2 regions of the Rhodococcus sp. BP-349 genome follow, and region 2 is predicted to be linked to the other one. Evidence: predicted binding sites of a transcription regulator. Region 2 holds the regulator's gene; the other holds the start of a gene.
The links. The regulator LexA, encoded in region 2, represses DNA repair genes until DNA is damaged. The targets are predictions, from matches to a motif close to CGAACANNTGTTCG.
Positions count from the first base shown of each region.

Region 1: a site for LexA is predicted at 4,371-4,384, ahead of HQ325_RS02345 (HNH endonuclease signature motif containing protein). Genes of this name have one in related genera too.

Region 1 covers NZ_JABUDR010000001.1:480,493-488,469, forward strand. The annotation lists gene HQ325_RS02320 (TetR/AcrR family transcriptional regulator) at 1-391, shown strand, start outside; gene HQ325_RS02325 (SRPBCC domain-containing protein) at 441-797, opposite strand; gene HQ325_RS02330 (hypothetical protein) at 874-1,377, shown strand; gene HQ325_RS02335 (DUF6226 family protein) at 1,379-2,017, shown strand; gene HQ325_RS02340 (DUF72 domain-containing protein) at 2,093-2,950, shown strand; gene HQ325_RS02345 (HNH endonuclease signature motif containing protein) at 2,899-4,338, opposite strand; gene HQ325_RS02350 (hypothetical protein) at 4,676-5,038, shown strand; gene HQ325_RS02355 (hypothetical protein) at 5,035-5,196, shown strand; gene HQ325_RS02360 (polyprenol monophosphomannose synthase) at 5,253-5,996, shown strand; gene HQ325_RS02365 (GAF and ANTAR domain-containing protein) at 6,104-6,889, shown strand; gene HQ325_RS02370 (GAF domain-containing protein) at 6,886-7,650, shown strand; gene HQ325_RS02375 (diguanylate cyclase) at 7,717-7,977, opposite strand, start outside.
Region 2 covers NZ_JABUDR010000003.1:833,046-841,022, forward strand. The annotation lists gene HQ325_RS20280 (solute carrier family 23 protein) at 1-1,128, shown strand, start outside; gene HQ325_RS20285 (hypothetical protein) at 1,152-1,586, shown strand; gene HQ325_RS20290 (YigZ family protein) at 1,596-2,219, shown strand; gene HQ325_RS20295 (hypothetical protein) at 2,274-2,579, opposite strand; gene HQ325_RS20300 (acyl-CoA dehydrogenase family protein) at 2,730-3,872, shown strand; gene lexA (transcriptional repressor LexA) at 3,934-4,716, opposite strand; gene HQ325_RS20310 (hypothetical protein) at 4,980-5,396, shown strand; gene nrdR (transcriptional regulator NrdR) at 5,509-6,006, shown strand; gene hrpA (ATP-dependent RNA helicase HrpA) at 6,008-7,977, opposite strand, start outside.

The DNA of each region.
Region 1 (7,977 bases), on a different contig from region 2:
GGTCGACTCGTACGTGCGCTGGGTCGTGGCCCACCCGACCTGGACGTACGTCATCGAGCAGAACGTCACCGGCTCGTCGGAGTCGCCGCTGCAGAGCACCATCGCCCGCGTGGCCGAGAAGATCGAGGTGGCCGTCGGCGGTTTCCTCGCCCTCGTCGACGCCCATCTGGGCGACGACGACCTGCGCCTGGTCGGACCGTGGGTGTCGAGCCTCATCTCCGGCTGCGTCGGCGCCGTGAGAACGTGGCGCGCACAGGAAGATTCGGTCGATCTGGACACGTTCGCCGCCTTCCTCGCCGACACCATCTGGCTGCAGATCACGGGCCTGGGCGCGTCGCGGGGGATCACGATCCCGAACGTGCCACTCGAGCGGGTGCTGGACGGCCCCTGATTCCTGGCGTCATGGTGGCTCGCACGCTCCCGTCCACTGCTTGGGTCGGTCACTGCCCGTAGGTAAATCGGAGGTTGCCATTGATCAGCCTGTCGATGCGCTTGCGCAAGCCACGAACGGCGTCGTCGTCCGGGCGCGGTGGGTCGAGAAGCAAGGTCCACCGGAGGTTCGTCCCAGCGCCATCGTCGGCCAGGTCGAATCGAATGAGAGCATCGGGTCTCGCCGGCCAGAGCGACGACCACACGACCAATGACGGCGGCTCGGACTCGATGACGCGCGGAAGTGACTCGTCGTCGAGCAGGTGCAACCACGGTCGTATGGTGTCGCGACCCGGGTGCACGAGATCGTCGAAGACCACATGACGGGGCGGTGGCTGGTTCTTCCGTCGGGTCACGACCTCGTCCATGCACCGAAACGTACGGTGTCGACGGCACCATGAAAAACAGTTTCTCGAGCACCGGAATGCTTGCCACACTGGACCGATGTGGGGCCCCGATCTCGGATACGTCGACGAATGGACGTTTCCGCTGCTCCCCGACTCCGGAATGGGTGCGCCCACCCAGATGGTCGACGCGTGTGTCGCGGTGGGGTCGGACCTGCACTGGCGCCGGTCGGGTGCGCACCTGGACCTCGACCGACTTCGGTGGACCCTCTCGCTCCACGAGACGGGTGTCGTCGGACTCGGCGTGAACTCAAGCGGCCCTCTCCCACGAATGAAGGCGAGCAACGTCGACGAGAGGACGCTCGGTATCGCGCGGTACACAGTTGACCTGCACATGGATCTGTCCCTCGCGGAGGCGACCGTGGTCATCGCTGACATCGTGCAGACCGAACTCGCGGGGTACCCGCCGTGGGTCGAGTGGCCCGTCGAGGAGAAGCGTCTGCTGTGGCCGACGGTCGTCGACGGGGAAGCAGTATGGCGCGATCCCCGCACCGACCGGGCGGTAGCACCGATAGGACTGCTCGCAGCGAGAGAGGATGACTGACGTGAGTTCGTACGTACGCCCCACGATCGAGGAACCGGTGTTCCGCGACTCCGACGGTCGGGTCATCGAGTACGGGAATCTGTGGGCCGACTCTCCGCCGGAGAGTGCCTATTCCGTGACCGAACACCCCGAACGCTATGCACCCCTTCATGCCGTTGCCGATGCCCTCATCGAGCACATACGCGAAACCTACGACGTCGAGATCGACGAGGGTCCTGAGGCCATTGCGGAGTTGGTTCGCCCGCATCGCGACACGACTCGTGCTGTTCGAATCCGACCGAGCGATTCCGACTGCGCGACACTGACACTGATCTTCACGTCCTACCCCGGCATCGGCATGCATGCAGGTCTGCTGCACGACTTCTCCTTCCCGAGCTGCGGGTGCGACGCGTGCGACTCGACGTGGCAGACAGAAGCAGACAGATTCGAGCGGCAGGTCTTCGCAGTGGTCACCGGCAACTACCGAGAACGTGTCGGACACGGGCAGCAGCCGTCGAGCGAGTACGCATTCACCTATCCCAACGGCCGAAACTCGGGCGGATCCCCCTCCGCGGGTGTGCCCGCAGCGCGTCTCGACGCTGCGGATCCCATTCTCCGTGCACTGCCTGACGGCTGGGCCGCCTGGCCACCGCGACCGTGATCGCACCAGGCCCCATGTGTCACAGCCCGGCGTGCGGGTATCTGCTGACAAAGGCCGAGAGGACGGAGGTAGTCGATGGAACTGCGCATCGGCATCTCCGGCTGGCGGTATGCGGGTTGGCGGGGCGACTTCTATCCCGCGGGGCTGGCGCAGCGGCGCGAGCTGGAGTACGCCTCGCGGGCCTTGACCTCCATCGAGATCAACGGCTCGTTCTACTCCCTGCAGCGGCCGTCGAGTTACCAGCGTTGGCGCGCAGAGACACCCGAGGGCTTCGTGTTCGCGGTGAAGGGGCCGCGCTTCGTCACGCACATGAAGAAGCTGGCCGGGGTGGACGCCGCGCTGGGCAACTTCTTCGCGTCGGGTGTTCTGGCGTTGGGCCCGCGGCTCGGCCCGATCCTGTGGCAGCTGCCGGCCACGTTCCGTTTCGACGCCACGAGGATGGCGGACTTCTTCGCGCTGCTGCCGCGGTCGACAACGGAGGCCGCTCGGCTGGGGGAGAAGCACGACGACAAGCTCGCCGACGACCGCGTGTTCCTGGACGTCGACGAGGACCGGCCGCTGCGACACTGTCTCGAGGTGCGGCATCCGAGCTTCGACTCAGCGGAGGCGTACGAGCTGATGCGGGCACAGGGCATCGGGTGCGTCGTTGCCTACTATGCCGGGAAATTCCCGATGCTCACCGAGGTGACCAGCGACGTGGTCTACGTCCGGTTGCACGGCGACACGGAGCTCTACGCGAGTGGGTACTCCGACGAGGCGCTCGGCCGGTGGGCCGAGCGCATCGGTGAGTGGCGAGCCGCGAAGCGAGACGTGTACGTCTACTTCGACAACGACGCCAAGGGCTACGCGCCGTGGGATGCGTTGCGGCTCATCGAGATGACTCAGGCCGCCGGCTCGTCGTCCTCCCACAGACAGTCCTGTGGGTGGTGGTAGTGGTTCACTCGGCCCGCCCTCGACGGGTCGATGAGGGCAGGCGGGTGCCACAGAGTGCGCCCGGCGTAAGGATGGCCTGGTGGCGCTGTGCTGGTGGACCATCCGAGTGCCCCGTCATGGACCATCGGGTGGTGCATGTCGCACACGAAGGTGAGCGACTCGATGTCTGTGGGCCCGCCGTCCTGCCACTCGTGGATGTGGTGCGCCTGCGTGGCGACGGCGGGGCGATCGCATCCCGGTGCTGTGCATCCGCGGTCTGTGGCCATGAGGACGAGGCGCTGGTCCTCACTGGCGATGCGGCGGGTGCGGCCGAAGTGCAGTGGTCTGCCGTCGTCGTCGCCGAAGACTGCGAGGTAGTGGTCGGCGTGCGATCCCATGCGGATGACGTCGCGGATCGGCATGGTGGAACCTGTTGCGGTGGTGGCCAGCCCGGTGCCCCGGATCAGATCCTCGAGCCGGGCGACGATGATGACCTTGACCGGCACACCACGGTGCTTGCCGAGATCGTCGGAGGACAGTGTGTCGCGCAGCAGTAGCTTCAGGGCATCGTGTCTGCGTTGCGGTGTGGTCCGGGTGTCGCGTCCGCGCGTCTCGTCGTCCGGTTCGACTGCGATGACGGGCGCGCGTGTGTCCTCGGGATTGCCCACTCCGGGCGCCGCGTACGTGCTGTTGTAGGCGTCGACGTACGCCGCGGTCTCGGGATCGAGCACGAACCTGCCGCTGAGCATGCCGTCGCTGTCCTGCTTGCCCATGAAGATGCCGCGCTTGCGGACGCGCTCCGGCGGGAGCTCGAACTCCCCTTCCTCGACGATGTGCGCGGTGATGCGCTCGGCGAGCGCGGTGAGCTCCGCGGGACGCACCTCGCGCGCCGCGTCGGCCAGGTGGCGCTCCGCGTGGGCGCGGGTGTCGGCATCCACGGCGGCGGGGAGGTTCTTGTCGAACGTCCGGATGACCGTCACGTGCGCCGGGTCGATGGCACCCTCGCGCAGCGCCGCGGCGGTGGCGGGCAGCTCGGGTTTCATGACGTCGCCGAGCAGGGTGGTCCTGTTGCCGAGCTGGGCGGCCACGGACAGACGAGCGACGGCGGCTGCGGGGTCGATGGTGAGGAGTTGAGCCAGTGCACCGGCGTTGTGCGCTCCGGTCTCCTCGAAGCCGCGCTGCTGGACGAGCTCGGCCAGCCACACGTGCGCCTGCGCCTGCCGCGACCGCGTCACCTTCTCGTCCCGCACCAGAAGGGCGAGACGGTCCGCGGTCCCGAGGTGCTGAGTGTCGTAGGCCGCGATGCGCCGCGTCAGCTCTTCCTGCGTGGCGACGAGCTGAGCGAGAACGGGGTCGCCGAGGGAGCCGTCGTCACGACGACCATTCCCCGCGTTTCCCCCCGAAAACATGCCTCACGGTACCTCGGCCCACCGACAAGAATCGACCATGTGTTCGAACTGCCTACATGCACGCACGCGGGCCGAACGCTCGTGGAGTGGCGTACCGCGTGGCGAGACGTGTACGGCCACTTCGACAACGACGCGACGGGCTTCGCGCCGTGGGATGCGATGCGACTCATCGACGTCCTTCGCTGGACTGCCCACCTGGCTGCGCTCCCCCGCCGCAGTCGAGCGTGCGGCCATGTAGGGCAACACAAGTGGTGCGTCCACGTCATGGTGTCGCTGCAGTCGGGCTGCTTCTCTGGACCAGGTGAGCGGCACGGGGTCGCCACAGGACGGGGGAGACGTGAGGTTCGGTCAGTGGGTCATGGGAGTGGTCACCGGTGGGGTGCTCGTGGTGGCAGGGGCGGGGACCGCCGAGGCTGCCGAGGTGCCGGACCCGGTGCGCGGTGTCGCCGAGTCGCTGGAGGTCGTCGTGGACGAATGCTCGTCGGGGATGCTGTCCGGTGCGCTGAGCGGCGCGAGTGTGGGCGGCATGCTGGGTGCGGCGGGAGGACCACTCGGTGTCGCGGTCGGTGCAGCGGTCGGGGGCTTCGTCGGTGAGGTCGGTGGGGGAGAGACGTCGTGCGAGGACCGAGTGGTCACGGGTCGTGCGGTGGCCGACCCCGATCAGATCACGCGTGGACATACGGGGGTACGCCGACGATGACCAGGCGACTCGATGCTCGCACCGCAGCCGCCCTCGCCGTTCTTCTCCTGGCGACGACGGTGGGACTGATGCTGGCCGGCGCACCGCCCGTCATGGTGTGGTGCGTCGCCGCGTCGGCGGTCTCGGCGGGGCTGCTGGCCATGGCCCCGCACCGCTGAGCGACGCGGTATGTCCGGTTCTTGCGATCTTCGGGCCGATCCATCACCATTCCACAGTGTCCGAAGCCTCCGCTGAGCCCCGCATCACCGTCGTCGTACCCACGTACAACGAGCGCGAGAATCTTCCCAAGCTGGTCGGAATGCTCACCGACCTGCAGATGAAGAACCTCGGCGTCCTCGTGGTCGACGACGGATCGCCGGACGGGACGGGCGACGTGGCGGACGAGCTCACCACCTCCGCCGCCATCCCGGTGAGTGTTCTGCATCGCACCACCAAGGACGGGCTGGGCCGCGCCTACGTGGCGGGCATCCTGCGCGCGTTGGAGGAGGGGGCCGACATCGTCGTGCAGATGGACGCGGATCTCTCGCACCCGTGCGAGGCCGTCCCGCGCATGGTGCAGCGTCTCCAGGAGTCGGACGCCGCCGTGGTGCTCGGATCACGCTACGTCTCCGGCGGCGCGGTGGCCGAGGACTGGCCGTGGCACCGCAAGGCGCTGTCGAAGTGGGCCAACCTCTACGTCAACGGCATCCTGCGGCTGAAGGTCAAGGACGCGACGGCCGGCTTCAAGGCGTGGCGCGCGTCGACACTCCGCACCATCGACGTCGCGTCCGTCGGCAGCAACGGCTACGCCTTCCAGGTGGAGATGAACTACCGCGTCGTCAAGCACGGTCTCCGCATCGCCGAAGTGCCCATCCGCTTCGAGGAGCGCGTCGACGGCACCTCCAAGATGAGCCTCGCGGTGCAGCTCGAGTCCGCGGCCGTGCCCTGGAAGCTTCTGCGCAGCGGGATAGGCAAGTAGCTGCTGCGCAGCGGGACAGGAAAGTAGGAGGCGCATTCCGCGTCCTGCACACGTCGCGTGGGACACTGGGTGTCGAGGCGCACAGTGCGTCCTGAGGAGGTTCGCTCGTGGATTCCGTGCCCGACGACCCCACCCGCGACGACGAACGTCGTGGTTCCTCTCGTGACAACGACTCGTCGTTCACCGGCATCCGATACGTCACCGAGACGTCGGTCCGGCTGACGGGTGTGGACGGTGCCGCGGTCGCGCTTCTCGGTACCTCGCACGATGTGCGTGAGCTCGTCTTCGCCACCGACTCGCTCTCGCAGCAGCTCGACGAACTGCAGTTCACCGTCGGCGAGGGTCCGTGTCTGGACGCGCACCGCACGGCGGAACCGGTGCGCGTGGGCGACATTCGCTCGCCCGATTCCGCGGCCCGCTGGCCCATCTTCGGGCAGGGCGCGGCCACTCTGGGAGCTCGCGGGATGTATGCCTATCCGCTGCTGGGTGGCGCCTCGTCGTTCGGGGTCCTGGAGCTCTACCGCTCGACGCCCGTGGATCTGACCGACGTCGAGCACGACGCGGCGCGCATGTGCGCCGTGGCCATCGCGCGTACGGTGCTCGGGCACTACGTGAACCCGGACGGCACCGACGACACGGCGGCGACCCCGGAGGATGCGCCGGCATCGGAGGATGTCGCCGCCATCGAGGGCGCCGGACCGTACAGCCGCGCCGACGTCTACGTGGCGGCGGGCATGATCGCGGTGCAACTGGCCGTGACCACCGATGTGGCGATGGATCGTCTGCGCGCGCACGCCTTCGCGCGGGGGCGCAGCGTCACCGAAGTCGCCGCCGACGTCGTGGCCCGTCGTATCAGCATGAGAGACGAACGAGACAACGGAGGTCCCCGGTGAACACGACGCCCACTCGGCTCGCCCTCGCCGACATCACCGCCACGCTGGTCACTCGCTTCGACCTGCCCGCCCTCCTCGAGCGCATCGCGACCACAGCGCGCACCGGCTTCGACGCACACATCGCCGTCATCTCCCTGCTGGACGGCGATGCCCTGCACGCCGTGGCCACCGCCACTGTCGGCAGCGCGGCCGCCGACGAGCGGCTGTTCACGTCCGGCCCCGTCCGCACCAGTGCACAGGAATCGGCCGTGGCCATGATCGGCGACGCCTCGGCGGCGGGAAGCAGCCGCTGGGAGCAGTACCGCGCACTGGCCGAGGAGAGCGGCGTGGGCGCAGTGCGGGCGTATCCGGTCGTCGCGCTGGGCGTCGGACTCGGCGCGCTCGCCGTCTACACCGCCGAGCCGTGGGGAGGGCAGCGTCCTGACGAGGTGGGACAGATGCTCGCCGACCTGACGGCGCTGGCTCTCACCACCGGAGCGTCGGAGATGCGCCGCGTCGACGCGTCGGCTGCCGTGCAGACGGTGCTCAGCGGCGCCGCCACCATCTCGGGGGCGACCGGTGTGCTGGCCGAGTTCTTCGACGACTCCACGGCGGCGGCACGCACTCGGCTGTCCCGCCTGGCGCGGGCGCACGGCACCACGGACAGCGAGCATGCCGCCGCGATCATCGCCGCGCAGAACGTCGCGCCGGCGGACATCGGATCGTCGGAGCTGATCCACCTGCCGACAAGCCCGGTGCCGCCCCGGCGGTTCGACTCCTGAACTACGCCCTGGTGATGGCTCGTGTGCGAGCTACCCGAGGGGGCGGACGGCAAACCGGTGCGGACGTCAGTCCGCGTAGACCACCACGGTGTTGCGGCCCGCGGCCTTCGCTCGGTACATGGCGATGTCCGCGAGATGCATGCCGTGGTTGATCGTCGAGGCGATGGGGGCCGCCGTCATGCGCGTGGTGTCGAGGCAGGAGACCCCGATGCTGACCGTCACCGGAATGAGGTCGGCAGTGTCGGACAGTGCGAGGCGGATCGACTCGGCGAGAGCGTGCAGTCCGCTGGACTGCGCGTCGAGCACCACCAAGAACTCCTCGCCGCC
Region 2 (7,977 bases):
GCCACGCTGCTGGTGCCGACCATCACCGGGTTCCCGGTCACGACGACGCTGTTCTTCTCGGGTCTGGGCACAGCGATATTCCTGCTCGCCACGCGTGGCCGGGTCCCGAGCTACCTGGGCTCGTCCTTCGCCTTCATCGCACCGTTGGCAGCCACGGCGGGCGACGGCCCCGCAGCGCAGCTCGGGGCAGTGCTCGTGGTCGGCGCGGTGCTGTTCCTCGTCGGTCTGCTCGTCCGGCTCGCGGGAAGTCGTGTCCTCGACGCCGTCATGCCGCCGCTGGTGACGGGCGCGATCGTGGCGCTCATCGGTCTCAATCTCGCGTCCACAGCCGCGACCTCCTACGAGGCTCAGCCGTTGGTGGCGACGGTGACCCTCGTGGTGGTCCTGCTGGTCACCGTTGCGGTGCCGGGCCTGATCGGTCGCCTCGGCATCCTGGTCGGCGTCGTCGTGGGGTGGGTGTTCGGTGCGGTGTCCGGCGCCCTGGATCCCGTGCGTGTCGACGCACTCGGCAGCGCATCGTGGATCGGACTGCCCGAGTTCACGGGCCCCTCGTTCCAGCTCTCCGTCATTCTCGTCGCTCTACCCGTCGTGGTGGTGCTCGTCGCCGAGAACGTCGGGCACGTCAAGGCGGTCGCGGCGATGACAGGTCGATCGCTCGACGACGTCGCGGGTGACGCCCTCATGGCGGACGGCGCGGCGACGGTGCTCGCCGGCGCCGGCGGTGGTTCGGGCACCACGACGTACGCGGAGAACATCGGCGTCATGGCCGCCACCCGCGTGTACTCCACCGCTGCCTACTGGGTCGCCGCCGCGACAGCGCTGGTGCTCTCGTTCTCGCCGAAGTTCGGCGCCTTGATCTTCACGGTCCCGAGCGGCGTCATCGGCGGCGCGACGCTGGTGCTCTACGGCCTCATCGGCCTGCTCGGCGTGCGCATCTGGCAGGAAGCGGGGATCGACTTCACCAAGCCGCTCAACCTCATGGTCGCAGCCGCCGCGCTCGTCGCCGGTGTCGGTGACCTGACGCTGACCATCGGATCCGTCGAACTCGGCGGCATCGTGTGGGGCTCGGTCGGCATCCTGATCGCGTATCCGGTGCTGCGCGCACTGTCGGAGCACCGACGAGACTGAACGGTCTGTGTCACGCTGAGGTGGTGAGTCACCCACCTCTCGACCCGATGCGACCCGTGCGCCTCGCGCCCGACGAGTGGCCGTCGACGCCGGCGTGGAAGGTGCCGGCGCTCATGGCTGTCTCGGCTGTAGCAGCCGCCTCGACGCTCGCGCTGCCGAACACTGCTGCTCGTGCGTCCGTTGCGGCTGTTGCCCTGATCGTTGCTGTGGTTCTCGCTGTTGCGTCGACGAGGCGGACCGTGCGCGAGAGCGGCGACCAGCGCATCTCCTGGTTGCGCGGCCCCGCGGTGCGTCGCCGTGACGTCGACCTGCTTCACAGCTGCAGTGGGTCTGCTCTGTTCGTCGGGGCCTTGGCGCTGAATGCCGTTCCGGGTTGGTACTGGTGGGTGACCGCGGCGCTCGTCGTCTGGGTTCTGCCGCCCCTCGTTCTGCAGGCTCGGCACAACCGCCGGATCTAGGCTGGCTCCGTGCCGCATGCCCTCGTCTCGACCCGACACGTCGATGCGGAAACGGTGATCGAGCGGAGCCGCTTCCTCGCCCGCGTGGTCAGCGTCCACACCGAGTCCGAGGCGCTCGACGTGGTCGCTGCGGTGTCGGCAGAGTTTCCCGATGCGGGCCACCACTGCTGGGCTTTCGTCGTCGGCGCAGATCAGGAGCTCCGTCGTCAGCGCGCATCGGACGACGGCGAACCTGGCGGTACGGCAGGCGTTCCGATGCTCGGCGTGCTGACCGGCCGCGACCTGGTCGACGTGGTGGCCGTCGTCAGTCGGTGGTTCGGGGGCGTCAAGCTCGGCGCCGGTGGACTGGTGCGCGCCTACTCGGGCGCGGTGAGTGCGGCGCTCGACCGCGCGGAGGTCGGTGAGCTCGTGCGCGTCGACGTCCTGGAGATGGCCCTGCCACATGCCGTTGCCGGCCGGGTGGAGGGCGTTCTGCGAGTGCACGGATTCGCCGTCGACGACGTGACCTACGGGTCGGACGTGCGGCTCCGGGTGATCGGCGACGGTGCCCGCCTCGACGGTGTCCTCGCATCGGCGACCAGCGGCAGTGTGATCGCCGAGCGCGTCGGGCACCGGTGGGTGCTCGGGCTCTGAGACGGCCGGGTGTGCTGAGCCGCGGATGCCGCGGCTCAGCACACCCGATTCGAGTCAGTGACGTCGTGTCAGCTGCGCGGGCGGAATGACGCCGGGGTAATAGAAGTAGTGGTGAGGCGACTCGACGAGATCGGATGAACGGATACCTGCCACTTCCCAGACATCGACCGGCCCGCCGGTGTTGTTCATCCGGACGAACCGGTGACACTCCCACTCGTCCCGCGCCAGAAAGCACCCCTGCTGCTCGGGCTCATTGCTGCCTGCGATGCCCCGTGCCGCACCCATGCGCTGCCAGTCCAGCCCGAACCGCGAGATCGAGTCGCGGTTGCGTGACGATGAGACATGGAAGTGGAGCGGCATCGCGCAGAGGTTACGGAGCCGATCGCGGACGGGCCAGGCGATATCGGGCTGACGCCGAGGTCACCGAACGCGCTCGCACTGGTCATCGACCCGGAATGGACAGGGTTCTACTGTCGAAGGAGATCCGCAGTACGTCTGACGAGGAGAACCATGAAGCGCACGTTGTTCGAGGCCGAGCACGACCTTTTCCGCAGCTCGTACAAGAAGTTTCTCGAGCAGCATGTCGCGCCGCACCATGCCGAGTGGGAGACGCAGAACATCGTCGACCGCGGCGTGTGGGTCGAGGCCGGCAAGCAGGGCTTCCTGGGCATGGCAGTGCCGGAGGAGTTCGGCGGCGGCGGAGTCAAGGACTTCCGCTACAACGCCATCGTCACCGAGGAGACCACGGCCGGCGGGTACAGCGGCATCGGGTTCACGCTGCACAACGATGTCGTCGCTCCGTACCTGATCGAGCTGACCAACGACGAGCAGAAGCAGCGCTGGCTGCCCGGCTTCTGCTCCGGCGAGCTGATCACCGCGATCGCGATGACCGAACCCGGTACGGGCAGCGACCTGCAGGGCATCAAGACCAAGGCCGTCCGGGACGGTGACGACTGGGTGCTCAACGGCTCCAAGACGTTCATCACCAACGGCATCAACGCCGACATCATCATCGTGGTGGCGTGCACCGATCCGGAGAAGGGCGCGCAGGGCTTCAGCCTGTTCGTCGTCGAGCGCGACATGCCCGGATTCGAGCGCGGCCGCAACCTCGACAAGATCGGTATGAAGGCGCAGGACACCGCGGAGCTCAGCTTCACCGACGTTCGCATTCCCGCCGCCAACATGCTCGGCGAGGAGGGCATGGGCTTCATCTACCTGATGCAGAACCTGCCGCAGGAGCGTCTGTCGATCGCCGTCGTCGCGGCCGCCGCGATGGAGTCGGCGCTGGCGATGACCATTCAGTACTGCAAGGACCGCAAGGCCTTCGGTAAGCCGATCGGCAAGTTCCAGAACACACGCTTCGTGCTCGCCGAGTGCGCGACCGAGACGACTGCCGTCCGCATCATGGTGGACAAGTACATCGAGCAGCTCAACGCGAACGAGCTGTCGGTGCAGGAAGCCGCCATGGCCAAGTGGTGGACCACCGAGAACCAGGTCAAGCTCATCGACCGGTGCCTGCAGCTGCACGGTGGCTACGGCTACATGAAGGAGTACCCGATCGCCAAGGCGTACATGGACTCTCGCGTGCAGACCATCTACGGCGGTACGACGGAGATCATGAAGGAGATCATCGGCCGCGGGCTGGATCTGTAACCACACCGAACACGACGAAGCCGGCGCTGGATGTCCAGCGCCGGCTTTCGTCTGTCGTGGATCAGAGCTTGCGCATCACCGTGACGACCTTGCCCAGGACCACGGCGTCGTTACCGGGAATGGGTTCGAACAGGTCGTTGTGGGGGAGCAGCCACACGTCGCCACCGGTGCGCTTGAACGTCTTGACCGTGGCTTCGCCGTCGATCATGGCGGCAACGATGTCGCCGTTGTCCGCAACGTTCTGCTGGCGGACCACGACCCAGTCTCCGTCGCAGATCGCGGCGTCGATCATCGACTCACCGACGACGCGGAGAAGGAACAGCGAGCCGGACCCGACGAGCTCGCGCGGAAGCGGGAACACGTCCTCGACGGCCTGCTCCGCGAGGATGGGACCACCCGCGGCGATGCGCCCCAGGACGGGGACGAAAGTCGGCGCGGGCAGGCGATCGTCGTCCGACGACGGTGCGTCCGCGCTGTCGAGGTGATTCGTGGTATCCGCGGCGACGAGGTCGTCCTGCGCGACGGCGGAGACCTCTTCGGGGCGCCCGTTCTCGCCCGGCAGACGTACGTCGACGGCGCGGGGACGGTTGGGGTCGCGGCGCAGGAATCCCTTGCGCTCGAGGGTGCGCAGCTGGTGCGCGACCGACGAGGTGGACGTCAACCCGACGGCGTCACCGATCTCCCGGATGCTCGGGGGATAGCCGCGCTCGACCACCGACGCACGGATCACCTCGAGCACTCGCCGCTGACGTTCGGTGAGACCGGACTCGGTGTCGGCGGTCGTGGCCGAGCCGGTCGCTGACGCGCGCCCGCCGACCGTGCCGGATGAGCTGTCGTCCTTCATCGAGATACCTCCATCGGTAGCAGTGGACGTGGGGCAGGTGGTGCTGGTGTCACGTCCGTTGTGCGTGTGTCGAACCTAAACCGAAACGGGACTCGGATCAAACACCTGTTCGAAGCGTGTCGCGTGTTCGATGCACTTTGTCGGACCGGACTGCTATACATCGAACATGCGTTCATTCGAACGCGTGGGCGAATGTGTTGTTCGAACACCTCGGTGCATCGGCGACGCGGACGGCCACCGGCTATCCACGAGGAGTGGTTGCAATGACTCGAAGTGACCTGCTGACTGTCGGCACCGCACGTTCCATCGACATGCACGCACCCGGCCGCACACGCTGGACCTGCGACGACGATTCCTACTGGGGTGTGACCGACCGCGCGGCCGGGTCCACGATGACCGACCTCCGCGAGCGCACGACGGTCCGTCGCAGCCCCGCTCCGCGTGATTCCCGCCGGCCCGACGGCGGCGCCGTCGACTACCGTCGCCGCTCGAACGGTGTCTCGCAGGTCGAACACCGCACTCGTCGTGGACACGGATTCGCGACGTCCGTCGCTGTGGCGCTGATCACAGCTGTGTCCGCTCTGGGGCTGGTGGGACTGGCGAACATGCGCTCCGCCGCCGTTCCGGCACAGCCGTCCGTCTCGCAGCAGGCGGAGATGGGCGTCGTCGCCGGACGCTGACACCGACCGGGCACGTCCCCGGGGCCGACGGAGCCCGCCCCGGTACGCTGGACACACCGAGAGCCGCCGTGGCGCTCGGGAATTGCCCGAGCCATCGAGGGGTCTCTGTCCGATGCACTGCCCGTTCTGCCGCCACCCCGACTCACGCGTCGTCGATTCGCGGGAAGCGGAAGAGGGCCAGGCGATCCGGCGACGGCGTTCCTGCCCCGAGTGCGGTCGACGGTTCACCACGGTGGAGACAGCGGTGCTGTCCGTCGTGAAGCGCAGTGGTGTCAGTGAGCCCTTCAGCCGCGAGAAGGTGGTCAAGGGAGTCCGCCGGGCCTGCCAGGGCCGCCAGGTCGACAACGACGCGCTCGTTCTGCTCGCCCAGCAGGTCGAGGACACGGTACGGGCTTCCGGGTCGGCCGAGATTCCCAGCAACGAGGTCGGACTCGCCATCCTCGGGCCACTGCGCGATCTCGACGAGGTGGCCTATCTCCGGTTCGCCTCCGTCTATCGTTCGTTCAGCAGTGCGGACGACTTCGAACGCGAGATCGAGGACCTTCGTCGCCATCGTGCCGAGCACGATGACACCCCCGCCGAGGACGCGGAGCCCGCTGCTCAGCGGTGAGTCACCGTCGCACTGTGCGTCGGACGTCGTCGATCGCCTTGCGCACCCGCTTCTCGCTCACGGGGTACAGCGTTCCGAGGGTCTGAGCGAACAAGTTCACCCTCAGCTCCTCGATCATCCAGGCGATCTCCCGCACGGCATCGCTGCGGCCCACCGAGTCCGGTACCGACCCGAGCAGGGCGTCGTAGTCCGCGTAGACGCGGTCCAGCACGTCCATCCCCGCCGCGTCGCGGCGAGCGCTGGACGGGAATGCGCGTAGTCGGCGTTCGGCTGCGTCGAGATAGCGCGGCAGATGCGGCAGGTGCGCTTCGCCGGTCTCGAAGACGTACCCCGGAAAGATCAGCCCGTCCAGCTGCTGGCGCACGTCGTCCGCGGCGTCACCGGTCGCGTCGTCGAGCGCGAGGCGGACCCTTGTCGCGGCACCGAGAGACGGCTCCGCCGTGCGGAGCACCGCGGCCGTCCGGCCGGCGAGTTCACCCCGAACCGCCTTCTCCAGCGCCGCGTACGCCTCGGGCGTGGACACCGGGCCGCCGTGCTTCATCATCAGCTCGTCGGCGGCGAGGGTGCGGCAGTCCTCGACGAACGCCTCGATGCTCCCGTGGGGATTCTGACCCAGCGCCAGCCGCTGCGCCGGGGAGCGTCCGGTCAGCAGGTTCTTCGTCGACAACGGCATCGCGTCGAGCAGGAGGCGTCGGGTGCCCTCGCGCATCGCTGCTCGCTGCTCGGCGGCGGTGCCCAGGACACGAACGGCGACTCCGCCCTTCTCCGGGACCAGAGCGGGATAGCCGGTCACCTTCTGCGAGTTGACCGTTCGGGTGACAGTGGGCTCGAGTGTGCCGATGGTCTCGGACGTCCACCGTGTCACCGGAGCCTTCTCCGAGTCCTTGGCGGCGACGCCGACCGCAGCGGCCGCGGCGGCACCGAGTCGGGTGCGCAAGGCGGAGAGGGACGTGTCCTTGTCCAGTCGACGGCCGCGATCGTCGACCACCACGAACGTCATCTTCAGGTGGCGGGGCAGCGCGGACGGCTCGAAATCCGACGGTGCGATCGGCACGGCACCCATGCGGGTGAGTTCACGCGACAGTGCGACCAGGAGCGGTTCCGTCCTCGGACGCATCGCCGCGACGGCGGCCACCGCGTGGTCGGGTGCTGGGACGACGTTGCGACGCAACTCCTTCGGAAGAGTCTTGATCAGGGCCGTCACCAACTCGACGCGCATGCCGGGGACGAGCCAATCGAATCCGACGTCGGCGACGCGGGGGAGGAGGGCGATGGGGATGGTGATGGTGACGCCGTCGTCCTCCGTGCCCGGCTCGAACTGATACGTCAGAGGGAATTGCGCCTCGCCCTGACGCCAGGCGTCGGGATAGTCGCCCTCGACGACCGCGGCGGCGTCCGGGTTGACGACGGTGGCGCGATCGAAGTCCAGCAGGTCCGGCGTCGTGCGGGACGCCTTCTTCCACCACCGGTCGAAGTGACGAGCCGACACCACGGTCGCAGGTACACGCTCGTCGTAGAAGGCGAAGAGGGTGTCGTCATCGACGACGATGTCGCGTCGGCGGGCGCGCGACTCCAGTTCCTCGGCGTCGCTGCGCATCTCCTGGTTGGCGTGGAAGAAGCGGTGGTGCGTGCGCCACTCGCCCTGTACGAGGGCGTGGCGGATGAACAGGTCGCGCGAGACCTCGGCATCGATACCGCTGAAAGTGACGGGCCGCCGGGCGGCGAGAGGAATCCCGTACAACGTGACGCGCTCGTAGGCCATCGCCACTTCGCGCTTCGTCGACCAGTGCGGCTCCGAGTACTGACGCTTGACCAGGTGCGGGGCCAGCTTCTCGGCCCACTCGGGCTCGATGCGCGCACCCATGCGCGCCCAGAGTCGGCTGGTCTCCACGAGCTCGGCCGCCATGATCCAGCGCGGCGGCTTGCGGAACAGGCTCGAACCCGGGAAGACGGCGAAGGTCGACCCACGTG